DNA from 3 places in the Paenibacillus sp. R-74696 genome. Region 3 is predicted to be linked to each of the others. Evidence: riboswitches for the same ligand, from Rfam matches in the RefSeq annotation. Region 3 holds a riboswitch; each other region holds the start of a gene.
The links. Region 3 has a riboswitch for cyclic di-GMP ahead of ACSR9A_RS15380 (RNA polymerase sigma factor). Riboswitches for the same ligand answer to the same signal wherever they lie in the genome.
Positions count from the first base shown of each region.

Region 1: linked by a shared signal. The riboswitch ahead of ACSR9A_RS19105 (transglutaminase-like domain-containing protein) and the one ahead of ACSR9A_RS15380 (RNA polymerase sigma factor) in region 3 are both predicted to bind cyclic di-GMP.
Region 2: linked by a shared signal. The riboswitch ahead of ACSR9A_RS18065 (glycoside hydrolase family 26 protein) and the one ahead of ACSR9A_RS15380 (RNA polymerase sigma factor) in region 3 are both predicted to bind cyclic di-GMP.

Region 1 is NZ_JBPULM010000039.1:67,850-70,117, forward strand. Features, by position in the region: gene ACSR9A_RS19105 (transglutaminase-like domain-containing protein) at 42-854, opposite strand; cyclic di-GMP riboswitch class I at 868-953, opposite strand; gene ACSR9A_RS19110 (hypothetical protein) at 1,313-1,843, opposite strand; gene ACSR9A_RS19115 (response regulator) at 1,933-2,268, opposite strand, start outside.
Region 2 is NZ_JBPULM010000037.1:124,733-127,000, forward strand. Features, by position in the region: gene ACSR9A_RS18060 (mannosyltransferase family protein) at 1-1,051, shown strand, start outside; cyclic di-GMP riboswitch class I at 1,139-1,226, shown strand; cyclic di-GMP riboswitch class I at 1,307-1,394, shown strand; gene ACSR9A_RS18065 (glycoside hydrolase family 26 protein) at 1,480-2,268, shown strand, end outside.
Region 3 is NZ_JBPULM010000031.1:60,923-63,190, reverse strand. Features, by position in the region: gene ACSR9A_RS15385 (DUF5050 domain-containing protein) at 1-574, shown strand, start outside; gene ACSR9A_RS15380 (RNA polymerase sigma factor) at 734-1,228, opposite strand; cyclic di-GMP riboswitch class I at 1,518-1,615, opposite strand; gene ACSR9A_RS15375 (transposase) at 2,016-2,268, shown strand, end outside.

The DNA.
Region 1 (2,268 bases), on a different contig from region 3:
CTTCTGTACGTGCCTATTGATTTATATATGCTTAGATCCGTTTAATAGACTTTAGCAGCTGTATAACGCGAGCTGTCTTTAATCATTTTGCCCGCTTTCTTGCTGTTCTTCATGCCAGCATCAAGCGTCGTATCGATCGTGATCCATTTGCCGTCCAAATATACTTCATTCCAAGCATGATAGTTCGATACATCGGACGCTTTGCCCGTCACCATCTTGGCCGGAATGTCCAAGCTGCGAAGCATGCCCGCCATTAATGCAGCATAACCGTAGCAAATGTCTTTCTGCGAACTAAACGTACGATCGATTTGAGGCAAATAATCGTTGGTCACCTTAGCTGCAAGCTGATGATCATAAGAAATATTCGCCACAATATATTTGTAAATTGCCGTTACCTTCTCGGTATCCGTCTTTTTACCCTTAGTCAGCTCCAATGCTTTCTTGACCGCTTTGCTGTTGCTGCTCCAATCGATATTTTGAATGGAGTTTAAGTAAACGAGGCTGCTGTCACTCAAATTCAAGGTAACTTTGCCTGTTTGAACTGCTCTATATTTATTGGTTCCACTGACGTTCTCCAATAATGTAATCGTATAGTCTCCATTGCCCAGTTGAAGCGCGAACCACTCTTCTGTCTGGTTTGCCCGGAGCGCATACGTATAATTTTTGCCGTCTTTGGCTACAACCAGCCTTGTATCTACGCCCGACTTGACCTCATAACGAATACCGATGCTTCCTTTATCCACATTGGATTCATCGAGCCAGCTTGTCCCAGCTGCTGCCACTTGAGCAGTTGCTTGCGGGAACACGGACAGTATCAATGCAAGCAAAATCATAACCGTTAAACTTTTGCGCATAAAAAAAACTCCCTTCGGTGGCTAGGCTGCCATCTAAATAATAGAGAAGGCCCTTTAGCTTTGCGTCCCTGCCTTTCGACAGGTTTGCCGTTATCGTGTAAAGTTTTGTAAGTGGTGTTAGGTAGAAGAACTACCTTATATTAAACTATGATTATCTCTAGTATATACCCATTATTTGCAACAAACAATACGTTAAACCTTTTTTATTTCCAGGCTGAGGCTTGTATTTTATGGCCTCTCTTCATCCATCTCCGCTTTAACCGTTTCATAAAAGGTTCTTCTTTCCGCTCTTTAAGCATGCCCTTTACATCCCTTAGCAGGAGCATATACCGCATTTCATCCTCATGCTTCAAGCTTTGAAACTCTTTCAAATGTTCAGCGCCCATCCCACTTCAGCTCCATCATGCGTTTTATCAATCCTTTTTCGGCTGATAAAATTCTGATACCCGAACCAGCGTTTAGCTGCTTTTGACCGTGTAAAATTTTTGGAATCTCCAAAACTTTCTCGGTCCTGTCGACAAATAAAGCCAAGCAAAAAAATCACGAATACCGTCATCCACGATTCCCTCATTGTACTGATAAAGCTGCCGCTGATAGTTCAGGCGACATATTTCTACCCCATCCCACCAAAAAGAGAACGTGTTTCGCTTGTCGTCATGCTCCAGAGCAATCATAAATTTCCCTTCCGAAAGCTGAAAATATTGCTTGTCATAGAAAAACAAAGGCCCCTCAGAAGTAGCTGTAATTCCAATAAAATGACCTCGATGATGGGTATAAAAGCCTCGAACGATCGTGTAATCGGTCATTTGATTTAAATTCAGCTGTCGTAGGTGCTGGGCTCCCTCGCTTATACAGCAAGCCAGCTCAGGATAGCGAAAATGGCGAATGACGTTTATTTGCCGTTTCTCGGTTATCATCATCTTCTTCAACCATTCCTTTGAACATGCTATTTTTTGAAAATGAAGCCCGTAAAGCTTGTCCGTCTTCATTTTCACCTGCTCCTCCATTATAAATAAGGCAACTCTACAATTTCTCGACAAAATCCCTGTTTAATCTCGGAAAATTTACAAAATAGCCCCTACAACGCGCTAACACTGCTTTTCCACTCTTTATACCATTCTGTAATGTACGCGCTTGGCTGCTCGTTCAATTCTTCTATCAGCGCGGCGGTTAAAACATTGTACTGCTGATTAACCATAAGATGATTTCCTTTGGACGCATACAGCTGCATTAAGGCAAAATAAGCCTCTTCCGCTTGCGCATGCTCCTCGATAATCCGAATATATCCGGCAATCGCTTTATCCAACTGACCATGCTCGACATGCCATTCTTCCAATCGATAGGAAGTATTCAGCCATAACCGTTTCAGCCGCTGGCGCTCGCTCTCCGCCCACCAATAATCATAATCCTTTAA
Region 2 (2,268 bases), on a different contig from region 3:
GCTGAAGAAGCCGAGCTTTGAGGATTTAAGGAAATTTGACAGCGTATGGTATTTGGGTATTGCCGAAAATGGCTACGATACGTATAACATCAATGAACCGCATCCTAGTGCAAATTGGGTGTTTTTCCCTTTATACCCTTTGTTAGTCTTCCTGGTGGAGTCTATTTCTAAATATGATTCGACGGTCGTGGGATCGGTTTTATCGAATTTGTTTTTGCTCGTATCGCTCTTATATTTTTATGGCATTTGTTTGAAAAGAGGGCTGAAACAGGAGCACGCCCAAGTTGCGGTGCTGCTGCTGCTTGTTTTTCCGACCGCCATCTTCTATGCCGTGCCTTATACCGAGAGCCTGTTCCTCATGCTGTCGCTTATAACCGTATATTATGCGATGCAAAAGCGATATTTTCTCGCGTTTCTGTTCGGGGGCTTGTCCGCTGTGACGCGCAATCTGGGCTTCGTCAACTTGTTTTTCGTTGTGGGGACGCTGTTGATTGAACACAGGCTGTACCGTTTCAAGTGGAAGGACGCAAAATATTTAGGTTATGCTGTTATTTCAGCACTGCCGCTGGCTGGTTATCTATTGTATATGAAATGGCTCACGGGCGATTTGCTGGCTCCGATTACGGAGCAAAGCATCAACTGGTATCGCAAGACGGTTGCTCCATTTTCAAACTACATTCATTTTATCCAAAAACCTTATTTCTCAGGAAATGGTGGCTGGGAAAATGGCCTGCTTGCCTTTATCATTGCTAATGCCGTCCTCGTCATTTTTGCTGCCTTTCTTATTATGCGCTGGAAAGATATTCGCCGTAATGCACATGAATGGCTGTTTTTTGCATATGGTCTGCTGCTTATGCTCATTCCGTTCGCCAGCGCCGAATTTTTGCAAAGCATTCCACGCTATGTCATGGTCGCGTTCCCCTTCTATATTTATTTTGCGGATGTGCTGAAAAATAATAAGCCGCTGCAAATGTTTTATTTCATGATGTTTTTCCTGCTTCATATTGTGTACGCGATCTGCTACTTTAATGGATATTTTTTCGTTGTATAATTTATGAAAAAATAATTTGACGAAATTTGCGATCAAGGTGTACAATAACACCATATTACATTAGCTCATACTTTATACCTATTACGTTTAACGAAAAGGCAAACTCAGGGAAACCTGATGTGCGCAAAGCTACAGGGGCTTCATTCCTAACGGAATATGCTCGCCAGCTGCCGAATTCAACATCGCTTCTTCCTTTATTAATCAAGGTAGACTTTGTTCTTTCGGGAGCAGGGACTATCTTTTTTTATTGCTTCAAACACGAAAAGGCAAACTCAGGGAAACCTGATGTGCGCAAAGCTATAGGGGCTTCATTCCTACGGGAATATGCTCGCCAGCTGCCGAAGCCCAACATAGCCTCCTTTGCCTGATGAAGGTGTGGCGTGTTCTTCGGACCACGTACCATCATTCGCTCGGGGGAGGAACTTACAATGAAAAAGACAAAATTCGCACTTACACTCCTTATGCTCGCTTCGACATTACTCTGGGCACTCCCTGTTAGCGCACAAACGAACTTTTACAATGGAGCATGGATCGGCACTTGGCCGAACCAAAGCTTGAACAACATTGCTGCCTACGAGCAACTGATCGGTGGACACCAAGATGTTGTACATACTTTTGTCAATTCGAATCAAGGGATCAATGAGTGGAAGGGTTTTATGGACTATGTAAATAGTAATGGTTCGATTAACCTACTTACCCTTGAATTTAAAAATAAAAATTACAAAGAATATTCGACTGCTGATATCAATAGAGGCGTAGTAGACGCTTACCTGAAACAAACAGCTAAACAATTGATGAACTGGCAGGCGGCTAATAAAAACCCTGAAATCTGGCTGCGCCTTTTCCACGAAGGCAACGGCAACTGGTACGGCTGGGGCGTTGGCGACAGCACAGTGAACACGAACGAAACCTACAAAGCGGCATTCCAACGTGTCGTTACCATTTTCAAGGAGCAAGGCGCAACAAACATCAAATTCATGTACAACGTAAACGCTGAAAATGTTGGCAAAAACGCTTCGTTTACAGCTATGTACCCAGGCGATGCCTATGTGGACATGCTTTCGATCGATGGCTACAATTTTGGAACGAAAGAATCGTGGAGCTCGTGGAGAACGTTTAACGATGTATTCTATGCTTCTTACCAAGCGCTGACAAGCATGTCGAGCAAGCCAATCATCATCGCTGAAACAGGCACAACCGAAAGCGGCGGCAGCAAA
Region 3 (2,268 bases):
TTACTACCCCTTTGTTGTTTTCGAAGATTGGATATATGCCACCAATCTACGTGGAGGAAATCTTTATAAAATTAACATTAAAAATTCAGAACTTAAGATGCTTGCTGAAGAACCAGTAGAGGAATTCACCTTACATGACAATGGCATATTTTACAGTGACGGTAATAACCTTTATTCAATCAATCTTGATGGGAAAAACAAACAAAAGCTACTTTCCGACATACAGTTAAATTCTTTAACATACAGAAAAAAAGATAATGCCCTTATATTCATAAATTCTTCTGAAGACAATCGAATTTATTTATATAATATAAATACTAAAAAACTTTCTGTCTTAAAAGATGGTGACTATTCGTTTGTCCAAGTATTTGGAAATAACGAAATCGTAACGTTGAATAGATCTGGATTATTACAGTCTTTTTCATTTCCTGACGGACATCTTAATATAGAAATACCGGGAGTCACCAATTTCCAAGTCTTTAACAATACTTTATACTATTTTGATCAATTTAAATCCTTATACAGCATAACTGAACAAAAACATGAACCCACTAAGGTTTATCCATTAGAGTAAGCCACTAGCTAATCAGTAAAACTAAACATGTACTTCGTCCATTTGAAAACACAATCTACTGATACTATCAAGAGCCATTGTTTAACACCATAAAGCACTACTTTGGTAGCGTATTCTTTTAATGATTTTGAATACTTACTTTCGAAATTTAGGATAAAATTAAGCCTCATTTTCAAGAAGCTTTTTCAGCTTATTTTTAGCTCTTTGAACTCGTTTTTTACAAGCCTCTACCGATATGCCAAGCTCCTGTGCCGCCTCAAACATAGTATATTTCTCTATGACTACCTTTTTCAGCAAATTATAATCATCGGCATCCATTAGTTCTGAGTATAACAGATCGACATTATGCGAATTTGTATCTCCCAAGAAGATGTTTTCGTAAACCAAAGATGATACTACTAGGCTGCTTAAAGAGGCTCGGCTTCGAATCATATTCTTTATAACATATTTCAGTGTATTTAATAACCAGCCTCTTGGATTGGGGCTGGTTATTATATGGCCAACTTTATTACATGCTATTCTAAATGTATCCTGTACAGATTCTTCAGCTAACCTTCGGTCCTTCAATGCGCTTTGCGCATATGCTAACAAAGAATTGAACATCTCGAAGTATAGTTCTTCAATGACTCGTTTCTGAAGATCATTCAAACCCATCTCATCACAATCCCCCAGTAGAGATCAATCGTATTTATTTTCTGTTACACAATGAGTTGGTAAACTAAAAAAATCGGGTAAAGCCACAAATAACTGATTTTCACACGGGGTTGCCTACGAATAGATTGTGTCTTTAAACCATCCAGTTATATATTGTGTTGGTACATAATCTAATTCTGTTGTTTTTGGTCTAATAGGTTTTGAGAATTCACCGCTTATAATTTTATGGTGGCTATGTTCTCTTATTTCGCCATACGCAAGTATCCTAGCTACGCGGAGCCTTGGTCCCTCCAGCGGCCCGACTGTCATGACATCGTTTCTCCTACCGATGAATTAGACCCACAGCTTTGCGTCCTCGACTTTCGTAAAGATTTACTTTTTATTCTAACCAAGATTCCTATCCTATTTTCTCATTTTCATCCCTATAGTCTTATATCGGATACAACCCTTTCATTTATTTGAAATTTAAGTTAAATAATTAACTTTTTATAAAAACAGTTCATTAAAACCAATTAAGAAAAAATGAAGACTCCCTCATGTTTGAAGTGTCTCACCCGTACCTATTCCTCAGAAAACGAACCTATCGTCACCTGATTGGATTATTTTTCTGCCCAATAAACACAACCTATAGTATTCCGCACAAAAAAAGCGGGGCTGTCCAGAAAGTCAGTGAAAAGTGATTTCTGGCCCCCCATTTTCGTGACATGTAAAAAATAAGCAAAAAAAAAATCGCCAAATCTTGTAGAATGGGAGTTACCACACAACCACTACAGAAAGGGCGATTTTTTTGCGTAATCTGATGACTACTACCGAACAGTATACCATGCAGCTTTCACTTCCTCTAGAGGATATTGAAGAAAAAGGGGTGTCGAAACGAAAGCTGGCCCCTACCTTCAAGCCCTACGACAACAAGCAGGCTCAGATGATCTTGGATCTGGAGTTATTTATCCCTGCCCACCATGTGGGGCGTGTCATTGATGAGATGATCGAAGCGCTCCCGGACGAGCAGTTGTTTACTCACTATGTTGGTGGGGGCTGCA